3 regions of the Bradyrhizobium sp. ISRA430 genome follow, and region 1 is predicted to be linked to each of the others. Evidence: predicted binding sites of a transcription regulator. Region 1 holds the regulator's gene; each other region holds the start of a gene.
What was found. The regulator LexA, encoded in region 1, represses DNA repair genes until DNA is damaged. The targets are predictions, from matches to a motif close to TGTTCNNNNTGTGTTCNG.

Region 1 (4,305 bases):
GATGGTCGTGGTCGCGCAGTGGGTTGCGAATCTTCCGGGCGCGGTCGGCCGCATTGCCGCTTTCGGCATCGCCCCGCTGATCGCGGCGAGCATCGGCATCGTCCTGATGGGCCTGTTGCGCACGCCCTTGCGCTGGACCGGTGCGCTCGTGCTGGTCGCAGCGATTGTGTGGGCGGTGTCCGTGCGCCAGCCGGACGTCCTGATCGCAGGCGACGGGCGTAACATCGCAGTGCGCGGCAGCGACGGCCGCTTGCATCTCATCGCGGCGAACAAGGACGCGTTCCTCGCCAAGGAGTGGCTTGCGGCCGATGCCGATCCGCGCAGCGCCGGTGATGCATCGCTCGGTAGCGGCGTGTCATGCGACGAATCCGGATGCGTGACCCCGCTCGCCGACGGCCGCCTGATCGCGCTGGCGCTGCGCGTGGATGCGCTCTCGGATGATTGCAGCCGGGCTGCGCTGGTGGTGACAGCGAGACCCGCGCCGCCCGATTGTGCGGCGATGGTGGTCGACCGGGATCGTCTCATGAGCCAGGGCGGCTTGGCGCTCGCGCGCCGCGGCGACGGCTTTGCGGTGCAGGCGGTGAGGGCGAGGGGCGCAAATCGCCCCTGGTCGCCGGCAATCGCCGGCGATGGCTATTATGAACCAAACCTCGCGCCACGGCCGGCCGCACCGCGCTCCAGGGACGCAACGCCGTCGGAGGCCGACCTTCAGGTCGAGGACTGACGCATGATCCGGAAAAGTGTGTAGCGTTTTTCCCTTCGCGACAAACGCGGAATGCGTTTGCGCGGAGATCATGCTCAAATATTACGCGTCAGCCGATCGGCAGGCGCGTAACGGTCGGCTGCGGCCTGTCAGCGGCGACTTGCGGCTTGTGCTCACCGGCCGGCTGGGTCACCGGCAATTGCAGCACGGTTGCGCGCTGGCCTTCGACGAGCTGCGTCACCAGCACATATTTGCCGTCGGGGAATTCGATCGCGTCATGATGGCGATCGGGAATGTGCGGATCGACTTTGCCGAACTTGCCGACGCGGGAGTTGATGGTGCGCGTCCAGATCCAGCGATTGTCGTAGCGGACGTTGTCGGCGAAGGCGAGCTCCGTTCCCGGCAGCAGGCAGACCGCGACGGAGAGATCGGCTTCCGAAGCGAAGCCGCGCGTCGAGGTGCCGCGGAAGGTTGTCGTGACGATCGTCTCACCGACCTGGGCGGGACGGGTCGCGACGGCATGCAGGCTGTAGTCACACATCGCAAGTGCTCCTCATAAGAGATAGCGACCCGTGCCCCCGGAGGCCCAGGCCTCTATCAGGAAGGCTCCGATGATATGCGATGTTGAGGGCAAATCTGCGACTTGCGTGCAGACCTGCCGATCACATTATCTTTTCTGCGTTGAGCAAGAGCCTTTGGAACAAAGCAGGCTCGTGCGAATTTTCTTCTGTTGCGCTCGTCGAGATCAATCCTGAATTCACCGGCGCTGCACAACACGCGGCGGAGGTCGATTGCTCCACGCGACTTGCATCGGCTCACGCCTCGCCGAAGACGCTCAGTATTTCCGGTACAGCCCGATCAGCTTGCCCTGAATCTTTACGCGGTTCGGCGGCAGGATGCGCACCTCGTAGGCCGCATTGGCCGGCTCGAGCGCGATCGAGGCGCCGCGCCGGCGGAAGCGTTTCAGGGTCGCTTCCTCGTCGTCGATCAGGGCCACCACGATGTCGCCGGTGTCGGCGCTCTCGTTGCGCTGGATCAGCGCCATGTCGCCGTCGAGGATGCCGGCCTCCACCATCGAATCGCCGCGCACTTCGAGCGCGTAATGCTCGCCCGAGCCGAGCATGTCCGGCGGTACGCTGATGGTGTGGCTGCGGGTCTGCAAGGCCTCGATCGGCGTGCCCGCCGCGATGCGGCCCATCACGGGCACAGCGACCGGACGTTCACCCTCGTCCACGGGGGCGCTGGAGCCGCGTACCTTACCGAGATTGCCTTCGATGACGCTCGGCGTGAAGCCGCGCCGATTGCCGGCCGCGGCCTGAAGCTCGGGCAGCTTGATCACTTCGATGGCGCGGGCACGATTGGGCAGGCGGCGGATGAAGCCGCGCTCCTCGAGTGCGGTGATCAGGCGATGGATGCCCGACTTCGAGCGCAGATCGAGCGCGTCCTTCATCTCGTCGAAGGAGGGCGGCACGCCGCTTTCCTTCAGGCGTTCGCTGATGAACCGCAGAAGCTCGTATTGTTTGCGCGTTAACATCTCGACCAAATCCCCCGGTTGATGTCGTTCGATTCCGAGACGCTGAAGTTAGCGGCGCACCGCTAGATGCTCGAAACAAATCATGAACGGACACTATATGTTCGATATGTGTTCCGCAACTGCTTAATTTTGCGTGAACACGATAAACTTCGCGGAACACGCGCGGCCGGCTCGTTCAAGCGGGCAGCCGCAACACCTCGCAGGGCGCGCCTGCTTCGGCCTTCGGCGCGAACGGCGGCCGCACGAGAAGTGCCTGTGCCGCAGCGAGATTTGCAAGCAGAGAAGAGTCCTGATTGTTGACGGGAACCGCGACCAGCGTGCCGTCGTCGCGCTCTTCGAGGCGCACGCGAAGATAGTCCTCGCGCATGTCGTTGGCGGCGAGCTCGCCCCCGACTACGGCGCGCTCGCGGCGGTGGTGAACGGGCTGACGGCCCGCAAGCGCGCGAATCAACGGCACCATGAACAGGAAGGCGCAAACGTAAGACGAGACCGGATTGCCGGGCAGGCCGATCACGCGCATCGCGCCGAGATGGCCATGCATCATCGGCTTGCCCGGCCGCATCGCGATCTTCCAGAACGCCATCGCAATGCCCTCGGCCTTGAGCGCCTGCTGGACCAGATCGTGATCGCCGACCGACGCACCGCCGGTCGTGATCAGGACGTCGGCGCCGGTTTCGCGGGCGGAGCGGATACCGGCGGTGGTGGCCTCCAGGGTGTCGGCGGCGATCCCAAGGTCGATCGTGTCGGCGCCCTCCCGGCGCGCCAGCGCGTGGATCGCATAGCCGTTGGAATAGACGATCTGGCCGGGGCCGGGTGTTGTGCCCGGCATCACCAGCTCATCGCCGGTGGCGAGGATTGCGACCTTCGGGCGGCGGCGGACGGGAAGGTCAGGATGGTTCATACCGGCGGCGAGGGCCAGGCTTCGCTCGGTGAGGCGGGCGCCTGCCCGTAGCAGCACGTCGCCCTCGGAAAAGTCGACGCCGGCGCGCCGGATATGCCGTCCGGCGACGGCGGCCTCCTTGATCGTGATGCGCTTGCCGTCCGCGACCGTGTCCTCCTGGATCACGACGGCATCTGCGCCGTTGGGAATCACGCCGCCGGTGAAGATCCGGACCGCCTCGCCGGCACCCAGCGTTGGCGCGAACGGCCGGCCCGCCGCGACCTCGCCGATCACGCTGAGCTGCGCATCGACCTTGGCCGCATCGCTCGCGCGCACGGCATAGCCGTCCATCGCCGACATTGCCTGGGGGGGCTGCGTACGCCGGGCGGTGACGTCGCGTGCCAGTACGCGGTGAAAGGCGCCTTCCAGCGCGATCATCTCTTCGGATAGCGGCTCCACGCCGGCCAGCACCGCGGCAAGCGCGTCAGAAACCGGCATCAGGGCCACGGGCGAAATCTCCTGCTTGGCAAGTCGATTGGCAAATCGAACCGTCTCGGCGTCAAGGGTTCTAGCCGAGCGCGTGCGCCGAAGCAAAACCCGGCGTCCGGACGAACGATCGTGCCGGCTTCTACGCTTGTGAGATGATTGGATTCAGGTCCGGTGCGACATGATCTGGATGACGCTGCAGACTGGCACCCGCGCAGCGATCGCAAGAACGAAAGCAACAAGGGCCATGGTCAACATCAATCCGCTCCCGTCGGCTCGTTCCGACTAGCATCCTTGGCCACATCGGGCGCGTTGGGACTTTGATCCTTGTCGGGCAGGGGATCGGCCTGCGATTTCAGATCGGCGGCCTTGCTAATCAGCTTGGCTGAGAGATCCGAGTCCGACGTGGTTCTGGCGAATTCGAGCAGGAGAGAGGCTTGCTTGGTGAGGTAGGCTTTACCCAACACGACGATCAGTCCGATGTAGAAATCCCCGACGAACTCAAGAGTCCGGAATCAGGCATTCCGTTCCAGGAACTCTGCACAAAAATGCACAAAGTGATTTGGTTCCTCGTCGCGGGCCGATGGGTTCCCGTGAACGTCGGCAGGATCAAGCAAAGCCACCAGAACGCCGGCCCTCAGATCCCCAGCGCCGTCAGCGCATGTCCGACGTCGGTGGGCGAGGTCACGTGTACCGCCGTCA
Region 2 (4,305 bases), 2.0 Mb from region 1:
GCTCGCATCTTCTGTCCCCGCCCACGTCCAGATGCCGATGCCGGCATCGCAATGGGTGATGGCCTCTTGCATCGAGAGCCATTGCGGCGCCGGCTGCTTACCCGCGACGATCACGTTGACGCGGTCGTAGGTGCGCAGGCAGTGATCTGCGATCCACAAGAGCGTGTTGGCGTCCGGCGGGAAATAGACGCGGACGATGTCGGCTTTCTTGTTGGTGACAAGATCGACGAAGCCGGGGTCCTGGTGGCTGAAACCGTTGTGGTCCTGACGCCAGACATGCGAGGTCAGGAGATAATTGAGTGAGGCGATCGGGCGCCGCCACGGCAGATCGCGCGAGACCTTCAGCCATTTGGCATGCTGATTGAACATGGAATCCACGATGTGGATGAAGGCTTCATAGCAGGAGAAGAAGCCGTGGCGTCCGGTGAGCAGATAGCCTTCGAGCCAGCCCTGGCAGAGATGCTCGCTCAAGACCTCCATCACGCGGCCGTCCTGCGCGAGATGCACGTCGTAGGGCTCGGTTTTCTCCATCCACGCCCGCTCGGTGGCCTCGAACACCGCATCGAGCCGGTTTGACGCGGTCTCGTCCGGTCCCATGATGCGGAAGTTGCGCGCATCCGCATTGAGGCGGACGACCTCGCGCAGGAACTTGCCGAGCTCGCGCGTGGCTTCCGCCGCTACGCCGCGGGGCCGCTGTAGCTCGACCGCGAAGCCGCGATAGTCCGGCAGCTTCAGCTCCTTCTTCAACAGCCCGCCATTGGCATGCGGATTGGCGCCCATGCGGCGGTCGCCTTCAGGCGCCAGCGCCTGGAGCTCGGGAATCAGCCTGCCGTCGGCGTCGAAGAGTTTTTCCGGCTCGTAGCTGCGCATCCAGTGCTCGAGCAGCTTCAGATGCGCGGGATTTTCCCGGCAATTGGCAACCGGCACCTGATGCGCACGCCAGAATCCTTCGACCTTGAGGCCGTCGACCTCTTTCGGGCCGGTCCAGCCCTTCGGGCTGCGCAGCACGATCATCGGCCAGCGCGGCCGCTCGACCGCCGTGCGCCCGTCGCGGGCGTGCTGCTGGATCGAGCGGATGCTGGTGAGCGCGACGTCGAGCGCATCCGCCATGGTTCGATGCATGAGTTTCGGATCGTCGCCCTCGACGAATAGCGGCTCGTGGCCATAGCCCCGGAACAGCTCGCGGATCTCCTCGTCGCGCATCCGCCCGAGCACGGTCGGGTTGGCGATCTTGTAGCCGTTGAGATGGAGGATCGGCAGCACAGCGCCATCATGGGCCGGGTTCAGGAACTTGTTCGAGTGCCAGGACGCGGCGAGCGGGCCGGTCTCGGCTTCGCCGTCGCCGACGACGCAGGCGACGATCAGGCCTGGATTGTCGAACGCTGCGCCATAGGCGTGCACCAGCGCGTAGCCGAGCTCGCCGCCTTCATGGATCGAGCCCGGTGTTTCCGGTGCCGCGTGACTCGGAATGCCGCCGGGGAAGGAGAACTGCCTGAAAAGCTTCCGCAATCCGTCCGCGTCGCGCCCGATATCGGGATAGATCTCGCTGTAAGTGCCTTCGAGATAGGTGTTGGCGACCATGCCCGGGCCGCCATGGCCGGGACCGCAGACGTAGAGGACGTTGAGGTCGAGCGCGCGGATGACGCGGTTGAGATGGGCATAGATGAAGTTCAGTCCCGGCGTGGTGCCCCAATGGCCGAGCAGGCGCGGCTTGATGTGCTCGGGCCGCAAGGGTTCGCGCAACAGCGGATTGTCCATGAGGTAGATCTGGCCGACCGAGAGATAATTGGCGGCGCGCCAATATTGATCGAGGAGGTCGAGGTCGCCGGTCGCGGCGCCTGCTTGTTGTCTGTCTGTCATGTTTCTGCCGACCCTTCACGCAACGACCGTCACCAACCTTGTTGGCGCAAGATCGATCCCTGGCGGGCATCGAACGGGATCGCGACGGCGACCCCTTGCGCGATGTCAAAATCCTCCGCCCAAACTTTGGGCGGCTTGTTTTGCGGATTTTTGCTCTCGTTCTTGATTTGTTCCTGTCAGATGCTATCTTGGCTGCATGAGTCGAGCATCCTCTCATGCCCTCAGGCACCCGCCGGTCACGGCGCCCTCCGAGCCGGCGGGTGCGCCTTCCGATTTCCCCGAGCTTTCGGTCGCCATCGACCGCGAGCGCAGGCGAGGGCGGGGCGCGCAATCCAACGCCAGCGGCCGCTATGAGGCCGAGGCGCGCGTCGCCTTCGACGATGGCTGGCAGAGCCTGGACGAGCTGCCGGCGTTCAAGACCACGGTTGCTGTCGACACCTCGCGCAAGGTGATCACCCGCAACGATTCCCCCGATATCGGCTTCGACCGCTCGATCAATCCGTATCGCGGCTGTGAGCACGGCTGCGTCTATTGCTTCGCGCGGCCGACCCACGCCTATCTCGGCCTCTCCCCCGGGCTCGATTTCGAGTCAAAACTGTTCGCCAAGCCCGAAGCGGCGGCGCTGCTGGAGAAAGAGCTCGCCGCACCCGGTTACGAGCCGCGGATGATCGCGATCGGGACCAACACCGATCCGTACCAGCCGATTGAGCGCGAGCGCAAAATCATGCGCGGCATTCTGGAGGTGCTTGAGCGCGCCGGCCATCCGGTCGGCATCGTCACCAAATCGGCGCTGGTGGTGCGCGACATCGACGTTCTCGCGCGGATGGCGAAGCGGAACCTTGCGAAGGTCGCGCTCTCGGTCACGACGCTCGATCCCAAACTCGCGCGCACCATGGAGCCGCGGGCGTCCACGCCGCCGAAGCGGCTGGAGGCGCTGAAGAAGCTCTCGGATGCCGGCATCCCGACCACCGTCATGGTCGCGCCCGTGATCCCCGCGCTGAACGATTCCGAGATCGAGCGCATTCTGGATGCCGCCGCGCATGCCGGTGTCAAGGAAGCATCCTATGTCCTGTTGCGGCTGCCGCTCGAGGTGCGCGATCTCTTCCGCGAATGGCTGCTGGCGAACTATCCGGACCGTTATCGCCACGTCTTCACCCTGATCCGCGACATGCGCGGCGGTCGCGACTACGATTCGAAATGGGGCGAGCGGATGAAGGGCACCGGCCCGATGGCCTGGACCATCGGCCGTCGCTTCGAGATCGCCTGTGACAGGCTCGGGCTCAACAAGCGGCGCTCGAAACTGACGACGGATCATTTTGCGAAGCCCAAACGGAACGGCGATCAGCTCAGCCTGTTCTGAGAAACAAAAACTGACGAGGCGTGTATGAGCGAGGAATTCACCGTCCCGGTGCCGCGGCTCACCGTCATCACGCTCGGCGTGAGCGACATCCGTGCCAGCATCGCCTTCTATGAAGCGCTCGGCTTTGCCCGCAGGCTGAAGGTGACCGGCGAGGCGGTCGCCTTCTTCGACACCGGCGGTCCGGTGCTTGCCCTGTTTCACTGGGACAAGCTCGCTGCGGATGCCACCCTGCCGGATAGGCCAAGGCCACCTGCCTTTCGCGGCATGACGCTCGCCTGGAACTGCCGGACGCGCGAGGAGGTCGACGCGGTGCTGGCGTTTGCCGTCGGCAAGGGAGCCGCTTTGCTAAAGGCCGCGCACGAGACCGACTATGGCGGCTATTCCGGCTATTTTACCGATCCCGATGGCCATCCCTGGGAGGTGGTAGTCGCGCCGGGCATTGAGGTCGGCGACGATCGGCGCGTGCATCTCGCAGAGTGAGGCGGCTCCATCTGAATAACGGGAATTATCCCGGGTTCCCGGTTGCGCAACCGGGACCGCTTGCGCACTGTCCCGACCATGATTCGAGACAAATCCGCCAGCAAGCCAGCCAAGGACGCGCCAAAGAAGGACGCGGCCAAGAAGGCTGTGCCAAAGGCGGCCAAAGCGTCAGTTGGCAAGACTTCAGTAGACAAGACTTCAGGAGACAAGGTTGCGGCGGGCAGCGCCGAGGCCGCCAAGAGCGCAGCCAAGAAAGAGATCATCGTCGTCGCGCCGCCGAGCTTTCGCCGCGAGCGGGCGCTGATCAAGCGTGGCGTCTGGCCGGTGGCGGGCTGCGACGAGGCCGGCCGCGGGCCGCTCGCCGGCCCCGTGGTGGCGGCTGCCGTGATCCTCGATCCCAACCGCATTCCGCGCGGCATCGACGATTCCAAGCGGCTGACCGCGGAGGAGCGCGAGAAGTTGTTCGACAAGATCTGCGCGACCGCACAGGTCTCGGTCGCCGTCGCCTCGCCGGGGCGGATCGATCGCGACAATATTTTGCGCGCTTCGCTGTGGGCGCTGAAGCGTGCGGTGCTGGCGCTGCCCGAGGCGCCCCGCCATGTCTT
Region 3 (4,305 bases), 1.5 Mb from region 1:
CGAACACCATGGCGAAGCCGGCGCTGGAGCCGACCTGGAGGATCAGCTCGACCGGCAGCAGCGACACGATGCCGAATGCGACCGCGCCGGACGAGAGCAGCACGCCGAACAGGTTGAACATGCCGGACCACACGACGGCGACGTGGGCGGGCAGCGAGCGCGTGTAGATCACGGTCGCGACCGCGTTGGCGGTGTCGTGGAAGCCGTTGACGAACTCAAAGCCGAGCGCGATCAGAAGCGCGACGAAGAGCAGGAGGAAGGGCGCGATGGTCTTGACCTGCGTGCCGGTCGCATCAACGTCGACCCAAATGCTGTAGGCGACGAAGAGCAGTGCAGCGGCGATCACCCCCATGTAGATCACGCCGGTGAGGGGATGGAATCCGCGGTCAAGGTCGGGTCCCCTCCGCAAGGCTGGCTCGATGGAGCCGGGCAAAGCAACGTCACTCATTTCAAATTCTCCTGTCACAAGGCCGCGATTTTGCGCGCGGCATGTGACAGGCAGTTGAAATGACGGTGCTTCACTACCGAATCTGTTGCGATGCGGCGTGCGCTACGTCACGCTGCCCTTGCTGATTTTTCCCGGAAGCCGGCCGCGAGCCTGAGATCGCCGACGAAGCGGCGATACTCCTGTTCCTTGGCTTCGGGGTCAGGCAGCCGTAGCAGATAGGACGGATGCACCGTCACCAGCGCCTTGCGCCCATCAGGCAGCTCGATCAGCCGACCGCGGTTTTTGCCGATCGGGGTGATCTTGCCGAACACGCTCTGTGCGGCGGTCGCTCCCATCGCGACGACGAGACTGGGCTGAAGGGCTGCCAGTTCCCGCTCGTACCATTGCCGGCAGGCGCGGATCTCCGGCGTGTTCGGCTTCTGGTGCAGGCGGATTTTTCCGCGGGGCACGAATTTGAAATGTTTGACCGCGTTGGTGACATAGACCTTCTTGCGGTCGACGCCGGCCTCTTCCAGCGCGCGGTCGAGTATCTGGCCGGCAGGTCCGACGAAGGGATGGCCGGCGAGGTCTTCCTTGTCGCCGGGCTGCTCGCCGACCAGCATGATGGTGGCACTCTTTGGACCTTCGCCGAATACAGTCTGCGTCGCATCCTTGTAGAGATGGCAGGCGCGGCAATGGGCGGCTTCGTCGCGCAGCGTTTCGAGATCGTCAGCGGCGGATTTGCGTTTCATGGATGGCTCCGAGGGCGGGGTGATCCTTCCGCCGGTCCAGCGTTCGGCATCAGAGAGCAGAGGTTCAAGTATCGAAGCTTCCGACAAGTTCCTGCGGCGCTTCTTCGGCGCCTCCGGTGCGATCGGTTGGTCCGATCGGAAGTGACGGCGCCAGGTTTCCTCCAGCCGGTTTGGGGCGGGCATCTCCGTCTGGCTGATCCCTGGCGTGAACGAGATCGCGTGGCCGTCCCAGTGGGCGCAAATGTCGGGCGTGAGGATCGACCAGGGCATGTCGGCATAGCGGCGCGCAAAGAAGGGGGCTGCGAATTCGACGATGTGATGCTCCGGCACGAACCAAGCGGCGAAGTGCGTCTTGTGCTCGCGTCCGATCTCGCGGAACCGGACGACGTCGCGCATCCGCTGTACGTCGCGATGCACGCTGCCAGCCATCGCTGTTGCTATCGCGACATCGGGATCTGTCCTGGTCTCGAGCAGGTCGTGATCGCTCCGCAATCGCCACAGCAGGCGATAGAGCAGCGCAAAGCGCTCACTGTTGTGATGCAGGATCGCGACGCGTGCGAGCTCGATGAAATTGGCCGGCACGCTGAAGGTGCTGTCGGTTTCGATCGGTGGAAGGCCTGGCGCTTCGCACAGGCCGGGTGGCATCTCGTCTTTCGTGCGGCCCTGTACGCTCCACGTCACCTCAGCCGGCGCGACATGATGCAGTGCGAGCGCGCGAGCGGTTTTGCGCCAGCCGTCGAAATCGGTCTCGCTGTCGAGGGTGATGAGGTACATGGCACTTGAATCCTCTTGATTCCGCTCATGAATTTGCTGGCGCGCCAATTCGATTGACTCCAGGGGCGCCGTTAGCTTTATATTAGAACATATCATGAACAAATGAGCCAGCCGTTGGTTTTCTTTTTGAGAGCCACGGCCACCCATCAGCTAAGGAGCGGCGAGCATGAGCGGCGCACGTAGAAGCGCGCTTGCGACCTTGCGCGGCCAGATCGAACGCATCGAGACGGCAGTGGCCGCGCATCATCGCGATTGCGTGGCGCTGGGCCACAGCGAGGCCGATAGCGCCTTGCAGGGCGGACTCGCCCGCGCGGCAATCCACGAGGTGTTTTGCGAGGGGCGCCAGGGCACGGCCGCGACGGGTTTCGTCACCGGGCTTGCGGGCCGCGTGACCGCGCGCCGGCCGCTGTTGTGGGTGCGGCAGGATTTTTCGGACATGGAGGCGGGCGCGCTGTCGATGAGCGGGCTCGCCGAGCTCGGCCTCGATCCGCGTCGCGTAGTGATAGTGCGCGCCGCCGATGTCGAGACCGCATTGCGCATGTCAGCCGACGCGCTCGCCTGCGATGCGCTCGGCGCCGTCGTGCTCGAGCTCTGGGGCGAGACGCGACAGTTCGATCTCGTGGCGAGCCGCAAGCTGACGCTCACTGCAAAAGCCTCGGGCGTGACCGGGTTCTTGCTGCGGATGGCGGCGCAGCCACTGCCCTCGACCGCGGAGACGCGATGGATGCTGCGCGCGGCGCCTTCGCCGCCGGGGCCGGCTTCAATGCCTGCGGCGCCTTGGAGTGCCTGGGGCGCGCCGCGCTTCGATGCCGAGCTCTTGCGCAATCGTCATGGCCCGTGTGGCCGGTGGATCATGGAATGGAAATGTGATGAGTGCCTGTTCAGTGAACCGTCGGCGTATTCTCAGCCTGTGGCTGCCGCGCCTGCCCATCGACCGGATCAAGCGGTTCTTCGGCAACGTCGGGCTGGATAAAAACAATGAGCCCAGCATCGTCGTTGCCAAGGACAATAACGCGCTGGTGATCCACGCGCTCGATGAGGCCGCCGAGCGCCTCGGCCTGCACATCGGCCTGCCCTTGGCGAATGCGCGGGCGATGTGTCCGGACCTGAAAGTGTTCGACGCGGATATCGCGGCCGATGCAAAGACGCTCAGCGATATCGCCGACTGGTGCGACCGCTTCACGCCGCTGGTGGCGCTCGATCCGCCGCATGGGCTGTTCCTGGACATCACCGGCTGCGCGCATTTGTTCGGCGGCGAGGCTGCACTGCTGCAGACGCTGGTCCGTGCGCTCGCGCGGCAGGGCTTTGCCGTCAGCGCGGCGATCGCCGGCACCTCGGTCTGCGCGCGCACGCTGACGCGGCAGGCATCTGGTACCATCGTCGCCGATGGCGGAGAGGCGGAGGCGGTCAGTCGGCTTCCGGTGTCTGCGCTTGGTGCGGTTGATGCCATCACCGTCGGTCTGCGCCGCGCGGGACTGAAGACCATCGGCGATGTCGCCTCGCGCGAGCCGCACGAGATCACCGCGCGGTTCGGCGCCCGGTTCTCCATGCTGCTCGCGCATGCGGTGGGACAGGGCGATGCGCCGATCAGTCCGCGCAAGCCGCTCCCCGATTACATCGTGGAGAAACGTTTTGCCGAGCCGATCGCGACCGACACCATGATCGCGATGACGCTGTCGCGGCTCGCAGACACGCTCGTGGCCTCCATGGAGAAGCAGGGCAAGGGCGCGCGGCGGCTAGAGGCCGCCTTCTTCCGCACCGACGGTGTGGTGCGCACGATCATGGTCGAGACCGGGCGGCCGGTGACGCGAGGCGCCATCATCGATCGGCTGTTTCGCGAGCGGCTCGATGCGCTCGCCGATCCCCTCGATCCCGGTTTCGGCTTCGACATGGTGCGGCTGTCGGCGAGCCGCACCGAGATCGTGGTGCAGGAGCAGCGCGATCTCGACGCCCATGTTCACGACAATGACGAGCTCGCCGCGCTGATCGACCGCATCGCCGCGCGCATCGGGGGAAAACGCGTCGTCGTGCACCTGCCGCAAGACACCCATATCCCCGAGCGCGCGGTGCTGGCTGCGCCCGCGCAGCACCATCTCGCCGCGGCCATGCAGGCCGAATGGCCGGCGCGCATCGAGAGCGAGCCGCCGCTGCGTCCGCTCAGGCTGTTCGACAAGCCGGAGCCGATCAAGGTGCCGTTCGCAACCGTGCCCGACGGCGCGCCACATCAATTCACCTGGCGGCGCGCGTTGCATGCGGTGGTGCGGGTGGAAGGGCCCGAGCGCATCGCCATGGAATGGTGGCGGCAGGACGGCAAGCAGCTCACGCGGGACTATTTTCGCGTGGAAGATGCCG

Region 2: the regulator LexA is predicted to act here: its motif matches at 2,018-2,035, upstream of MTX21_RS14330 (PA0069 family radical SAM protein).
Region 3: the regulator LexA is predicted to act here: its motif matches at 2,037-2,054, upstream of MTX21_RS11950 (DNA repair protein).

What each region holds. Positions count from the first base shown of each region.
Region 1 is NZ_CP094516.1:896,629-900,933, forward strand. It holds gene MTX21_RS04670 (ComEC/Rec2 family competence protein) at 1-724, shown strand, start outside; gene MTX21_RS04675 (hypothetical protein) at 813-1,244, opposite strand; gene lexA (transcriptional repressor LexA) at 1,539-2,237, opposite strand; gene glp (gephyrin-like molybdotransferase Glp) at 2,413-3,624, opposite strand; gene MTX21_RS04690 (hypothetical protein) at 3,861-4,070, opposite strand; gene MTX21_RS04695 (HAD-IA family hydrolase) at 4,241-4,305, opposite strand, start outside.
Region 2 is NZ_CP094516.1:2,944,386-2,948,690, reverse strand. It holds gene MTX21_RS14335 (phosphoketolase family protein) at 1-1,860, opposite strand, end outside; gene MTX21_RS14330 (PA0069 family radical SAM protein) at 2,057-3,220, shown strand; gene MTX21_RS14325 (VOC family protein) at 3,245-3,700, shown strand; gene MTX21_RS14320 (ribonuclease HII) at 3,779-4,305, shown strand, end outside.
Region 3 is NZ_CP094516.1:2,428,872-2,433,176, reverse strand. It holds gene MTX21_RS11960 (inorganic phosphate transporter) at 1-448, opposite strand, end outside; gene MTX21_RS11955 (UdgX family uracil-DNA binding protein) at 556-1,953, opposite strand; gene MTX21_RS11950 (DNA repair protein) at 2,120-2,926, shown strand; gene MTX21_RS11945 (DNA polymerase Y family protein) at 2,823-4,305, shown strand, end outside.